Regions from separate parts of the Streptomyces sp. NPDC093064 genome, predicted to be linked through region 2. Evidence: riboswitches for the same ligand, from Rfam matches in the RefSeq annotation. Region 2 holds a riboswitch; each other region holds the start of a gene.
The links. Region 2 has a riboswitch for cyclic di-AMP ahead of ACIQFZ_RS29760 (NlpC/P60 family protein). Riboswitches for the same ligand answer to the same signal wherever they lie in the genome.

Region 1 (3,287 bases), on a different contig from region 2:
TGCGGTTCACGCCTGGTCGGTAAGTCGCAGGGAAGCCGGACAAGGCAGGAAAAGACGCCTGCCGCCGCACCACGCCTACCCAATGACGGGCACGAAGATGACACATGTTCAACGGTGTGATCTTCACGTGATCTGTGCGGCATGAACTTGTGACAAGCGATCGTCAGCCGATACTTTCACCCATCAGCGTGGCGCCGAGTCTGCGGTCGCCACGCGGGTCACCGCTGTCGCACGAAAGGTCTCCGTATGCTCTCCGGGAACGGACGTCACCGTCGGCCCCGTCAGGCTCCGGCCCTCCTTGTCGCCGCCGGAGTGGCCGGATCCGCCATCGCCATCCCACTGATCGGCGCCGGCGGCGCCAGCGCGGCCGACGGCAACGCGTGGGACAAGGTGGCCAAGTGCGAGAGTGGCGGCGCCTGGAGCGCCAACACCGGCAACGGCTACTACGGCGGCCTTCAGTTGACGCAGGACGACTGGGAGAAGTACGGCGGCCTCGACTACGCCTCGAGCGCCGACCAGGCCAGCCGGTCCCAGCAGATAGCCGTGGCCAAGAAGCTGCTCGCCGACAAGGGCCCCGATGCCTGGCCGACGTGCGGGCTGCTCTCCGGGCTCAACAAGAAGTCCGGGGCGGCGAAGGTCGACACCGGCGTGGGTAATGCGTCCGGATCCTCCAACTCCTCCGGAAAGTCCCTCACGGACGACCTCGGTCTGTCCGACTCGTCACAGGCGTCGTCGAGCGACCCGTCCGGTTCATCCGGCTCGTCGGACGCCGACCCCGGTCCGGCCGATTCCTCCGGTTCCTCCGGCTCGCCGACCGCGTCCCCCACCACGTCCTCCCCCTCGCCGTCCTCGCCCGCCAAGAAGGGCAACCCGGCCAAGTCCGACACGTCCCCCGATGTCGCCGCAAGCGGGTTCCAGTCGCCCGACGCCTCGCCCTCGGTCACGCCGCAGCCGGGTGACACGGACAACTCGTGGCAGATCGGCGGCACTTCGACCCTGGTCGACACCGGGGCGCTCGACGCCGGGGCGCTCGGCGGTGGGCGGCACCGCGGCGGCAGTGCCGCCGAGGACCCGGCCGACAGTCACGCGGCCGCGTCCTCCGGCCGCCACGCCTCCCGCGGCGGCATCGCGCGCGCCGTCGTCGCCGACTCCTACACCGTCCGCGCCGGCGACTCGCTCGAGTCCATCGCCGACTCCCTTGACCTTCAGGGCGGATGGGATGCGCTGTACGCGGCGAACAGGGGGGCGGTCGGGTCCGACCCCAACCACATCTCTGCCGGTCAGACCCTGAATGTCCCTACCGAAACGCCCCAAAAGTAGCGGGAGTTCACGTCCCACTTCGCACCGAATGTCCCATTCGGTGAAAGTGTGGGATGACTCTCAGAAGCCCTGATCGTCTTTGGAATTCGGCGGAGCGCGTGCCTACGGTCGTGACCGCTCGTCACCGCGAGCCCCGGCTGCCGCAACGCCGAATCCTGCCAGCGGCCGTACGGGAACAGTCGTCGCGTCAAGCGCCGTGGGCAGGAGCGGGGGACCCAAGGTAAGTGCCGCGCCCGGCAGTTGACCGGAGCGGCTAGGGGTGGAGCCGTGCCTCACGCACGAGGCACGGCCGGGCAACTCAACCGGCCCGAACCCGACAGCTCACCTCGCAGGCGTCGGTGAGGGGATCCCACCATGCTGTTCTCCAGCAAGGGCAAGCACCGTCGCACGTCCAAGACCACCCGTGTCATCGCGCTCGCCGGTGTCGCCGGCGCCGCTGTCGCCGCCCCGCTGATGGCGGTCGGCGACGCCTCCGCCGCCACCGCCTCCGAGTGGGACGCGGTCGCCCAGTGCGAGTCCGGCGGCAACTGGTCCATCAACACCGGCAACGGCTTCTACGGTGGCCTCCAGTTCACCAACTCCACCTGGGCCGGGTACGGCGGCACCGCCTACGCGTCGCGCGCCGACCTGGCCTCCAAGTCGCAGCAGATAGCCGTCGCCGAGAAGGTACTCGCGGGCCAGGGCAAGGGCGCCTGGCCGGTCTGCGGCAGGGGCCTGTCCGGTGCCGCCTACACCGGCAGCGCCCCCGCGTCGTCGTCCTCGTCGTCCTCGTCGTCGTCTTCTTCGTCTTCGTCGTCGTCGAGCGGCAGCTCCGCCAAGAGCACCGCCACCCGCTCGACCGAGCAGCAGGCCGCCAACCGCTCCGCGACGCGTCCCACCCCGAGCAAGACCGTCACTACGCCGACCGGCGAGAAGGTCAGGAAGGGTGACGGCGAGTACAGGGTGGTCTCCGGCGACACCCTCAGCTCCATTGCCGCCGAGCACGGCGTCCAGGGTGGCTGGAAGAAGCTGTTCGAGCTGAACAAGGACATCGTCGACAACGCCGACCTCATCTATCCGGGCCAGCAGCTCCACCTGAAGTAAGGGCCCGTCCCGCCCTCGGCGCTTTCCAGGGCTCCCCGCCCCGGCGCGTTCCCCCCTACGCGCCGGGGCGGGGCTTTTTCGTCTCCCGCACGCCCGGCCGTTCCCGAACCTTCCCCTCCCCTTTGTTCCGAGTGGGAACAATGGGTACCGTCACTCTGTCCACGAGGCGGTCGGTCGGCCGGTCGCCGCCCCGGGACGGTTAGGCTCTAGTCGCAAGGCTCACGCCCCGCACTTCCAGCGTCACATCCCAGAAGGAGATGCTCGTGCCGTCCATCGACGTCGTCGTAGCCCGGGAAATCCTGGACTCCCGAGGCAACCCCACGGTCGAGGTCGAGGTCGGCCTCGACGACGGCAGCACCGGTCGTGCCGCCGTCCCCTCCGGCGCCTCCACCGGTGCCTTCGAGGCCATCGAGCTCCGTGACGGCGACCCCAATCGCTACCAGGGCAAGGGCGTCGAGAAGGCCGTCCTCGCCGTGATCGAGCAGATCGGCCCGGAGCTCGTCGGCTACGACGCCACCGAGCAGCGTCTGATCGACCAGGCCATGTTCGACCTGGACGCCACCGACAACAAGGGCTCGCTGGGCGCCAACGCCATCCTCGGCGTCTCCCTCGCCGTCGCCCACGCCGCCTCCGAGGCCTCGGACCTCCCCCTCTTCCGCTACCTCGGCGGTCCGAACGCGCACCTGCTGCCGGTGCCGATGATGAACATCCTGAACGGCGGCTCGCACGCCGACTCCAACGTGGACATCCAGGAGTTCATGATCGCCCCGATCGGCGCGGAGTCCTTCTCCGAGGCCCTGCGCTGGGGCACCGAGGTCTACCACACCCTGAAGAAGGTCCTGAAGAGCAAGGGCCTGTCCACCGGCCTCGGCGACGAGGGCGGC
Region 2 (3,287 bases):
GGGCCGCCGGCCTGGCTGGCGTCGAAGAGCGAGTTGCCGTCCAGCGGCGGGGTCGTGTCGAACAGTCCCGTGGCGTGCTGCTGCCACTGGGCCGCCTCCGGCTGAGGCGCGGGCCGGGGCTCCTCGGCCGGGCGCGCCCCCACGACGGCGGGCGGCGGCGCGCTCTGTTGCGCGGCGTGCCGGGACAGCATCTCGCCGGCCCGGGCGAGCTTGTTCCGCGTCCGCTCCTTGGCAGGCCGCTGCTCCGCGGCCTGCCGGTGGCGTGCGACCGGGGCACCCGCCCCGCCGACCGCCTCACGCCCCGCCTCGGCCACGCCCACAAACCCCGCGACGGTGCCCGCGTCCGGGGTCGCAGCGCTCGGGCTTCCGGTGCTGAGCACCTCCATGGCCCCAGTGGCCGACGCCTCCAAGGCCCCGGCGGATAGCGCCTCCATGGTGCTGGTGGGTGGCGCCTGCATGATGTCGGCGGGCAGTACTTCCATGCTGCCGGTGGGCGGTGCCTGCATAGTGCCGATGGGCGGCGGCTGCATGATGCCGACGGGGAGTACTCCCATGGTGCCGGTGGACGGCGCTTCCATGGTTCCCGCCGGGAGCGCCCCTGTGGTCCTGTTCGGCAGCGAGTCCATGGTGCCGGTGGGCGGGGGCTGCATGGTCCTGTTGGGCAACACTCCCATGCTGCCGGTGGGCGGTGCCTGCGTGATGTCGGCGGGGAGGACTCCCATGGTGCCCGTGGGCGGCTGCATGGTCTTGGTGGGCAGTACTTCCATGCTGCCGGTTGATGGCGCCTGCATGACGTCGGCGGGGAGGACTCCCATGCTGCCGGTGGGCGGCGGCTGCATGGTCCTGCTGGGCAGTACTTCCATGGTGCCGGTGGGCGCCGGTCCCGCCGTCCCGGTGGCCGGCGGTTCCATGGAGCGGGCGGTCAGCTCCGCCACGGGGGAGGCGGCCGCGGTGCGTGCGGGGGGCGACTCCGGTGGGGCGGTGTCCCGGACCGCCGCCGGCAGTTCGGGTACCGGGCCCACCGGGCCGGCGGTCAGCTCCGGCCGAGGCGCCCTGCCCGCCTCGAGGCCCAGTCCCTCGCGGACATCCGCCGGACGCCTACTCGGCGCGGTGGCAGGGGAGTTGGCCGGGTTGGGCATACGGTCCGGCGGCAGGACCGCGGGCATGGTCGGACCCAACTGGGCGCGCCCCACGTCGAACCACTTCCTGGCCACCCGGTCGAGCGCCGGATCGGATCCCCCGGAACCGCTCCAGGCAGCCGAACCGCGCCGCGTACGTGCGCTCTTGCTCATCGCGCGGGTGGCGTTGAAATTCCCCGTGGCGTTCTCCGCCTGGTCGTAGAGACTGCTGATCCGCTGCTGGACCTCGGCGCGGCTGGGCCTGTCGTCGCTCGGTCGTTCCCGCGTCAAGAAAGACGCACTCCTCCCATGGGCCGCCTACCGGTTCTGCTCTCGGCATCGGGCGGACGTTCTGTGGAAGGCGTGCCCTACGGCCCTTGTCCGGACGGACAGTTGAGCCGCTTCACCCCGAGGTTGGTCGGTTCCCCGGCTCCGGCCGCTGTGGGGGCGTACCGGACTCGGCGGAGGTCGCACGATCCGGCGCGACTCGCCGGAGGCAATCGTGCGGCCTGTTCGTCAACTTAGCGAACATGTGTGCCTGGTGTGAAGATTGAAGCGTGGAATGTCCGATACGTATTCGTGACCTTCCCGTGAGGTGCCTCACGCTCGTCCGGCCCGGATTCCTTACGGAATGCGGACGTCCGAGGGTGGGGAGGGCTTCGGGGCGGCGCGGGTGTGGGGGGTGGTGTCAGTCTGGAGGCATGCAGGAGTCGTACGAGCCCACGGGTGCCGGGTCCGGCGAGCGGCGGCCGGCCGAGGCGGCGCGGGTGCTGGTCGTCGAGGACGATGCCACGGTCGCCGAAGTCGTCTCCGGCTACCTGGGCCGCGCGGGCCATGTCGTCGACCGCGCCGGGGACGGGCCGACCGCGCTCGCCCGGGCCGCCGCCCACTGGCCGGACCTGGTCGTGCTCGACCTGATGCTGCCGGGCATGGACGGCCTTGAGGTGTGCCGCCGGATGCGCGGGCGCGGTCCCGTGCCGGTCATCATGCTCACCGCCCGCGGCGACGAGGACGACCGCATCCTGGGTCTGGAGGTCGGCGCCGACGACTACGTCACCAAGCCGTTCAGCCCCCGCGAGCTCGTCCTGCGGGTGGAGTCGGTGCTGCGCCGCACCCGGCCCGCCACCGCGCCGCGGCCGCTCGCCGCGGCCGGACTCGCCGTGGACCCGGCCGGCCGCCGTGCCACCAAGGGCGGCACCGAACTCGCGCTCACGCTCCGCGAGTTCGACCTGCTCTCCTTCTTCCTGCGCCACCCCGGCACGGTGTTCAGCCGCGAGGACCTGATGCGCGAGGTGTGGGGATGGGACTTCGGCGACCTCTCCACGGTCACCGTCCATGTCCGGCGGCTGCGCGGCAAGGTCGAGGACGACCCGGCCCGGCCCCGCCTCATCCAGACCGTATGGGGCGTCGGCTACCGGTTCGACCCCACCGGGCACGAGGGGAGCTGACGGTGCGCGACACCCTGTACATCGCCCTGTACGCCTTCCTCGGCGCCGCCGTGGCGGGTCTGGTCGGCGCGGGCGCGCTGCGGCTGATCCGGCGGCGCTCGCTGACGGCCTCGCTCACCGTGGTCGCCGCCGTGGCGGTGGGCGCGATGCTCACCGGCACCCTGGCCGTGGCCCAGGCGATGTTCCTGTCCACGCACGACCTGTCCGTCGTCACCACCGTCGTGGCGATGGCGGCGGTGGTGTCCCTGGCCACCGCGCTGCTCCTGGGCCGCTGGGTCGTCGCCCGCAGCCGCGAGCTCGCCCGCGCGGCCCGCTCCCTCGGCGACGGCGGCGGCTTCGCCGCGCCCCACGGTCCGGCGACCGCCGAACTGGAGTCGCTGAGCCGCGAGTTGGCGACCACCAGTGCCCGGCTCGTCGAGTCCCGGGAACGTGAGCGCGCCCTGGAGACCTCCCGCCGGGAACTCGTCGCCTGGATCTCCCACGACCTGCGCACCCCGCTCGCCGGACTCCGCGCCATGTCCGAGGCGCTGGAGGACGGGGTGGCCGCCGATCCGGACCGCTATCTCCGGCAGATCCGCACCGAGGTGGAGCGCCTCAACGACATGGTGGGCGACCTGTTCGAGCTGTCCCGCATCCACGCCGGCTCCCTGGCCCTCACCCGCTCCCGGATCTCCGTGTACGACCTGGTCGGCGACGCGCTCGCCGGGGCGGACCCGCTGGC
Region 3 (3,287 bases), on a different contig from region 2:
AGTTCACCGAGATCACCAGTGCCGGCCGACGGTCCCTGGATCCGTACGCGAAACTGCTCGAGGAGCGGATCGTCCTCCTCGGCACACCGATCGACGACACCGCGGCGAACGACGTGATCGCGCAGTTCGTCCACCTGGAGCACCGGACGCCCGACCGGGACATCTCGCTCTACATCAACTCCCCCGGCGGCTCGTTCAGCGCGACGCTGGCCGTCCACGACACGATGCGGTACGTGTCCTGCGACGTGGAGACGATCTGCCTGGGCCAGGCCGTCGCGTCCGCGGCGGTGCTACTGGCCGCGGGCACCCCGGGCAAGCGGTACGCGCTGCCCGGGGTGCCCGCGTGGTGCTGCGGCAGCCGTCGCTGCCCGAGCCGGTCGAGGGCCAGGCGTCCGACCTGGCGATCCAGGCGGACGAGCTGACGCGGGTGCGCGCCCGCGTGGAGGAACTGCTCGCGCGGAGCACCGGGCGGTCCGCGCGGCAGGTGCGGACCGACCTGGAGCGGGAGCAGACGCTGGACGCACAAGAGGCCCTGAGATATGAGCTGATTGACCGAATCATCCCGAACCGCGGGGCCACGCACACCGCGCCGGACGCGGGGTGAGCCGCCGATGCTGCCACCCGAGCTGCCGCCCCTGCCGGCGCTGACCCGCGCCGAGGCGGAGCTGATCGACCGTTACCTGGAGGCGGCCGACCTGCTGGGCCGCGCCAACCCGGGACGGCCCGGAGACACCTACCGGGCTCTGAGGGCTGCCCAGGCGCTCGTCGGCAGAGCAGTGGAGCTGCGGGACACGCTGGCGCTGATGCACCGGCGGGGCGAGACCGAGCTGCATGCGGACACTCCGGCCCGGGCGCTGCGGGTGCTGGACGGCGAGCGGCGCACGGCCCGCGTCACCCTGCCTCCCGACTGCGGAAGTTGACGTCATCCACAGCCGCGGTCTCGGCGGGCGAAGGGGCCCATCTGTCTGGACACGGGGGGAAATCACCCCGAATGACCGACCGCCTTTCGGTGTAGGTTCAGCTCCCTTTTCGGGACCGCCGCAGTTGCGCAACACGCCTCCCCGGATGGCGGAATGAGGTGCTCCGGTGCTGGTCCGGGGGTCGTCGCGGGAGGGGGCAGCCGTTCGATCGCGAGGGTGTCCACCCGAACGGGCGCGTGGTGAGTAACAACACAAACACGCGGTTCCGTTGGGATTTTCGGACATCCGTAGGTGAAGATCCCTGTCTGACGACAAGCCCCCGCCACAACGGCGGGGCGGTCCGGGCGGACGCCGAGTCCTGCCGCCGCCCGGATGACCGGTCGACAGGAGTGGATCGGCAGGAGTGGAGGACCCAAGCACGACGGGTCGCCGGAACGGTCACGCCATGGCCGGTCCGAGCAGCCCTTGGGGTGAAGCCGCGACAACGCGGCCGGGCAACTTCGCCAGCCCGAATCCGACAGGTCATCCTTCACAGGCGGCTGACGAAGGGTTGCGCATGACTGCGCTCAATCGTGTCCCGTCGCTGATGGCCCGGGCCGGTACGGCCTCGGCCCTGACCCTGGCCGCCGTGGGCGGCTCGATCGTGGTCCCGGGTGTGGCCTCCGAAGCCTCGGCCGCGACGACCGCGAACACGGTGCTGCGGATCGCGGCGTCCAAGCAGGGGTCGCCCTACCAGTGGGGCGCCACGGGGCCGCGGAGGTTCGACTGCTCCGGGCTCACGCTGTACTCGTTCAAGAGGGCGGGCAAGACGCTGCCCCGCACGGCCGCACAGCAGTACAACAAGAGCCGGCACATCTCCGCGGGCAGCCGCCGAGCCGGGGACCTGGTGTTCTTCCACTCGGGCTCGAACGTGTACCACGTGGGCATCTACGCCGGCAAGGGCAAGATCTGGCACGCCCCGAAGACCGGGGACGTGGTGAAGCTCCAGAAGATCTGGACGAAGAGCGTCTGGTACGGCCGGGTGCGCTGATCCGGCCGCGGTGCGGTGCGGTGGCGGAGCTTCGACTCGTCACCGCACGTTCCTACGGTTCCTGACCCGCGGCCGTCACCCGGCGGGCGGGAACCGACCACGGAAGTTCGATGCAGACCGTCTTGCCGCCCTCCCGGGTCGGCCGCACGGTCAGACTGCCGCCGCACTCGGCGGTGAGCCACCGGATGATCACCATGCCCCGGCCGTTGTCCTGCTGGACGGCGGCCGGCAGGCGTTTCGGGAACCGGGGGTGGCTGTCGGTGACCCCGATGTGCAGTCGTTCGTCTCGCACGAGGACAAGGTCCACCGTGAAGGTGGGTGACTGCCCGAAAGTGTGCTGTACGGCGTTGGTGGCGAGTTCGGAGACGATGAGCCGGACCGTCTCGGCGGTGTCCGCGGCCGGCGGCAGGCCCCACTCCGCGAGCGTGCCGGCCACATAGGCACGGGCCGCGTAGACCGAGGCGGGATCGCTCGGCAGAGTGACGGATGCTTCCAGATGGTCTGCCATGGCGACGTCGTCCCTTTCCCACGGGGCCGGAGTCCGACACTGAGCGGATGATTCGAGTACGGTCCCGCACTGGTGCTTCGCCGTCAGACTGCCATCAGCACTCCGGTCTCGGTGGCGATCCACCGAGATATGCATATATCTGTCGCTCGATGCGGTGAACTCTGCGACGGCAGACCGTATCCGGAGCGGGTCGCGTGGAGCGTTCAGAGGGAGCGAGGGAGTAGCCCATGCAACACGGTCCCGAGGTGCGCCGGCGGAAGCTGGGCGCCGAACTGCGCGCCCTGCGCACCGGCGCGGGTCTCACCAGCGGTGAGGCGGCCCGCCTGGTCGGCTGGCACCAGTCGAAGGTCAGCCGGATCGAGACCGGCACCAGCGGGGTGAAACCGGCCGATGTGCGCTCGCTCCTGGACGCGTACGCCGTCCACGACGCCCAGCTGCGCGAGTTGCTCCTGGTGCTCGCGGGGCTGGACGACGGCGGCGACCGGCACCACTGGTGGCACGCCTATCGCGGAGTGCTGCCGCCGACCTACCGGGACTTCATCAGCCTGGAGTCGCAGGCGAGCGGGATGCGCACCCTGGAGACCTCGGTCGTCCCCGGCCTGCTCCAGACGCCCGAGTACGCGCGCGCGGTCACCCGGGCCGCCGTGGACGGGCTCGACGAGGACCGGCTGGACGCGCTGGTGGAGGTGCGGCTGGCCCGCCAGGACGTGCTGCGCTCGCGACCGCCGCTGAAGCTGGACGCAGTGCTGGACGAGGCGGTGCTGCGCCGGGAGGTGGGCGGGCCCGAGGTGATGAGGCGGCAGCTGGAGCGGCTGACGGAGGCGGCCCG
Region 4 (3,287 bases), on a different contig from region 2:
TGGCCGTCGCGGTCGTCCGGTTCCGGTCGAGTCGGCGGGCCGCGGCATCCGTATTCTCTGATCATGGCCGCCCTCGCATATGCCCTCATCGCCACTGACCTGGACGGAACGCTGCTGCGCGGCGACCACACCGTGTCCGAACGGTCCCTCGCCGCGCTCGCGGGGGCGGCGGCCGCAGGTGCCCGGCACCTCGTGGTGACCGGACGGCCGGCACCGAGGGTGCGGGAACTGCTCGACGTCCTCGGCACCACGGGGCTCGCGGTGTGCGGTCAGGGCGCCCAGCTCTACGACGCAGGCAGCGACCGCCTGCTGTGGTCGGTCACCCTGGACCGGGAGCAGGCCGAGACCGCGCTCGGCAAGATCGAGGCCGAGGTGGGGGAGGTGCACGCCGCGGTCGACCAGGACGGGGTCGAGGGGCTCACGCTCGTCGAGCCGGGGTATCTCATGCCGCACCCGGCGCTGCCCGCCGTACGGGTCGAACGGCGCGACGACCTGTGGCGCGCGCCCATCAGCAAGGTGCTGCTGCGTCACCCGGTGCTGTCCGACGACGAGCTGGCGGCGGCGGCCCGCGGCGCGGTGGGTTCCCTCGCCACGGTCACCATGTCGGGCCCCGGGACCGTTGAACTCCAGCCGTGCGGCATCACCAAGGCGACCGGGCTGGCACTGGCCGCCGAACACCTGGGACTGGGCCGCGAGAGCGCCCTCGCCTTCGGCGACATGCCGAACGACATCCCGATGTTCCAGTGGGCCGCCCGGGGGGTCGCCATGGCCAACGCCCACCCCGAACTCAAGGCGGTGGCCGACGAGGTCACGATGTCGAACGAGGACGACGGCATCGCCGTCGTCCTCGAACGACTGTTTGTCTAGCCGGTGCGTGGTCCGGCTACGGTCCGGTCAGTACGCGCCGAAGACGTTGTCGATGGACCCGTACCGCTTGGCCGCGTAGTTGCAGGCGGCCGTGATGTTGGCGATCGGGTCGTAGATGTCCCAGGACGTGCCGTTCACGTGGTAGGCCCGGAAGGTCGGGTCGATGACCTGGAGCAGACCCTTGGACGGGATGCCCTTCCTGGCGTTGGAGTCCCAGAGGTTGATGGCACGCGGGTTGCCGGAGGACTCGCGGATGATGTTGCGGTGGATCCCGTTGTAGGAGCCCGGGATGCCCTTCTGTGCCATGACCGCCAGGGAGGCCCGGATCCAGCCGTCGAGGTTGTTCGAGTAGCCGAAGCTCGCGGCCGTCCGGACGGTGGCCGGGGTCGCCGCGGACGCGGTCGTGGCACCGAGCAGCGGCACGGCGAGGACGGCTGCGCCCGTGCCGGTGACGGCGAGGGTGCGGATGAGGCGGGCGGTGCGGGTAGAGCGGCGCTGACCGTTTGCAGGCATGGGGGAATTCCTCTCCGTCGCCTGCGAGGTGAGCTGTCGGGTTCGGGCTGGGAGGTGCCCGGCCGCGCCCTGAAGGGCACGGCTTCACCCCGAGCCGTTCCGGTGCGGCGTACGCGGTACGTACGACACCCGGCCCGGCGAACTTACCTGGGTCCCCCGCTCCTGCCGTGGGTCATTCGGTCGTTGGGATTACGGGCGGCGGCAGGATTCGGCGTCCGCCCGTTGGTGCCGGGAACGTATGCGAGAGCACATGTCCCGAACAAGTGCCGGAATCACACTCGTCCTGTTTGACCTTGGTCTGGGGTGTATGTGGTGCTTGATCCTTTGCACTTGCCAAGGTTCAACTCGGCTTGCTGTAAAGGGAATGTGAAGGAGTGCGAGAGATGGCGCGGACGGGGGGAGTGTGTTCCAAGTCACGGCTCGGGCGACCGAAGGGCAATTACCACTAAAGAGAATTGAAACCCTAATAGGGGTGAATCGGACTTCACGCGTGAGTGCGTGTGGGCCGTGTGGCTGACGCGTGATGGTGGTCACGTCGGGTGAAGTGGCCTGGCCCGTATAGGTGGGCGATATCGGTGATCGAAACGTGACCGGATACGCTGACTTGAGTGAGGGCAGCGACCTATCGACAAACCGTGTAATCCCCAGCAGACACCAGCAGACAGGAGACCCCTCGTGACCGTCGTCGGGCCATTCGGGCTGACCGTGCGGGACCAGGCTCTCGAAGCCGATGTCCAGGCCGGATTGGCGGGTGTCGAGGAAGGGCTGCTCGAAGCCACCAAGAGCGAGGTCCCGTTCATCACGGGCGCCGCCCAGCATCTCGTCAGGGCGGGCGGGAAGCGGTTCCGGCCCCTGCTCGTGATGCTCGCGTCCCAGTTCGGGGATCCGTACGCGCCGGGGATCGTGCCCTCGGCCGTGGTGGTGGAGCTGACCCATCTGGCGACGCTGTACCACGACGACGTGATGGACGAGGCCGCCGTGCGCCGCGGGGTGGCCAGCGCCAACACCCGCTGGGGCAACTCGGTCGCGGTCCTGACCGGCGACTTCCTCTTCGCCCGCGCCTCGCAGATCCTCGCCGACCTCGGCCCGGAGGCCGTGCGGGTGCAGGCCGTGGCGTTCGAGCGGCTGGTCACCGGGCAGATCCTGGAGACGGCGGGTCCGCAGGACGGCCGGGACCCGGTCGACCACTACCTGGACGTGCTGGGCGGCAAGACCGGCTCGCTGGTGGCGGTGTCGTGCCGGTTCGGCGCGATGATGTCCGGCGCCGACGAGACGGTCGTGGACGTGCTGACGCAGTACGGCGAGCGGCTGGGCGTCGCCTTCCAGCTGGCGGACGACGTCCTGGACATCGCCTCCGACTCGCACGAGTCGGGCAAGACGCCCGGCACCGATCTGCGCGAGGGCATCGCCACACTGCCGGTGCTGCGGCTGCGCGAGCGTGCGGCCCGGCTGGGGCTGGCCGAGGACATCGCCCTGTGTGAGCTGCTGGACTCCGACCTCAGCGACGACGCGCGGCACGCGGAGGCGCTGGCTGCGCTGCGGGCGCACCCGGCGCTGGAGCAGGCCCGCCGGGACACCGTGCGCTACGCCGAGGAGGCGCGGGCCGCGCTGGCGCCGTTGCGGGAGTGCGAGGCGAAGGCCGCACTGCTTCAGCTGTGCGACGCGGTGGTGCACCGGGCCGGCTGACGCCCGTCCGGTCCCGCGACCTCGCAGGACGCCCCCTCCGGGCGGCGCTCTCCACATCTACCCCTACGGGGTGGGGGAGGCGTCGCCCTTTGCGTGTCATACCGCAGGCGTACACGGAGTTGGCTCCGGGGTCTGACGCCTCCGCCCCGCCGATTTGGTCAGATGGAAACAACGGACCACACCACTCCTCACCGATCTGGGTGAGAATGGCGGCTGAGGGT

Region 1: another riboswitch for cyclic di-AMP. It lies ahead of ACIQFZ_RS16230 (transglycosylase family protein); the one in region 2 lies ahead of ACIQFZ_RS29760 (NlpC/P60 family protein).
Region 3: another riboswitch for cyclic di-AMP. It lies ahead of ACIQFZ_RS27380 (C40 family peptidase); the one in region 2 lies ahead of ACIQFZ_RS29760 (NlpC/P60 family protein).
Region 4: another riboswitch for cyclic di-AMP. It lies ahead of ACIQFZ_RS18365 (transglycosylase SLT domain-containing protein); the one in region 2 lies ahead of ACIQFZ_RS29760 (NlpC/P60 family protein).

Annotation. Positions count from the first base shown of each region.
Region 1 covers NZ_JBIVPK010000011.1:158,462-161,748, forward strand. The annotation lists gene ACIQFZ_RS16220 (cytochrome P450) at 1-23, shown strand, start outside; gene ACIQFZ_RS16225 (transglycosylase family protein) at 247-1,320, shown strand; cyclic di-AMP (ydaO/yuaA leader) riboswitch at 1,503-1,670, shown strand; gene ACIQFZ_RS16230 (transglycosylase family protein) at 1,675-2,403, shown strand; gene eno (phosphopyruvate hydratase) at 2,661-3,287, shown strand, end outside.
Region 2 covers NZ_JBIVPK010000032.1:17,721-21,007, forward strand. The annotation lists gene ACIQFZ_RS29760 (NlpC/P60 family protein) at 1-1,409, opposite strand, end outside; cyclic di-AMP (ydaO/yuaA leader) riboswitch at 1,418-1,592, opposite strand; gene ACIQFZ_RS29765 (response regulator transcription factor) at 1,820-2,566, shown strand; gene ACIQFZ_RS29770 (HAMP domain-containing sensor histidine kinase) at 2,569-3,287, shown strand, end outside.
Region 3 covers NZ_JBIVPK010000026.1:111,134-114,420, reverse strand. The annotation lists partial or broken gene ACIQFZ_RS27390 (ATP-dependent Clp protease proteolytic subunit) at 1-604, shown strand, start outside; gene ACIQFZ_RS27385 (hypothetical protein) at 612-920, shown strand; cyclic di-AMP (ydaO/yuaA leader) riboswitch at 1,260-1,473, shown strand; gene ACIQFZ_RS27380 (C40 family peptidase) at 1,477-1,950, shown strand; gene ACIQFZ_RS27375 (ATP-binding protein) at 2,003-2,458, opposite strand; gene ACIQFZ_RS27370 (helix-turn-helix transcriptional regulator) at 2,686-3,287, shown strand, end outside.
Region 4 covers NZ_JBIVPK010000013.1:152,003-155,289, forward strand. The annotation lists gene ACIQFZ_RS18360 (HAD family hydrolase) at 61-867, shown strand; gene ACIQFZ_RS18365 (transglycosylase SLT domain-containing protein) at 895-1,380, opposite strand; cyclic di-AMP (ydaO/yuaA leader) riboswitch at 1,386-1,572, opposite strand; gene ACIQFZ_RS18370 (polyprenyl synthetase family protein) at 2,056-3,066, shown strand.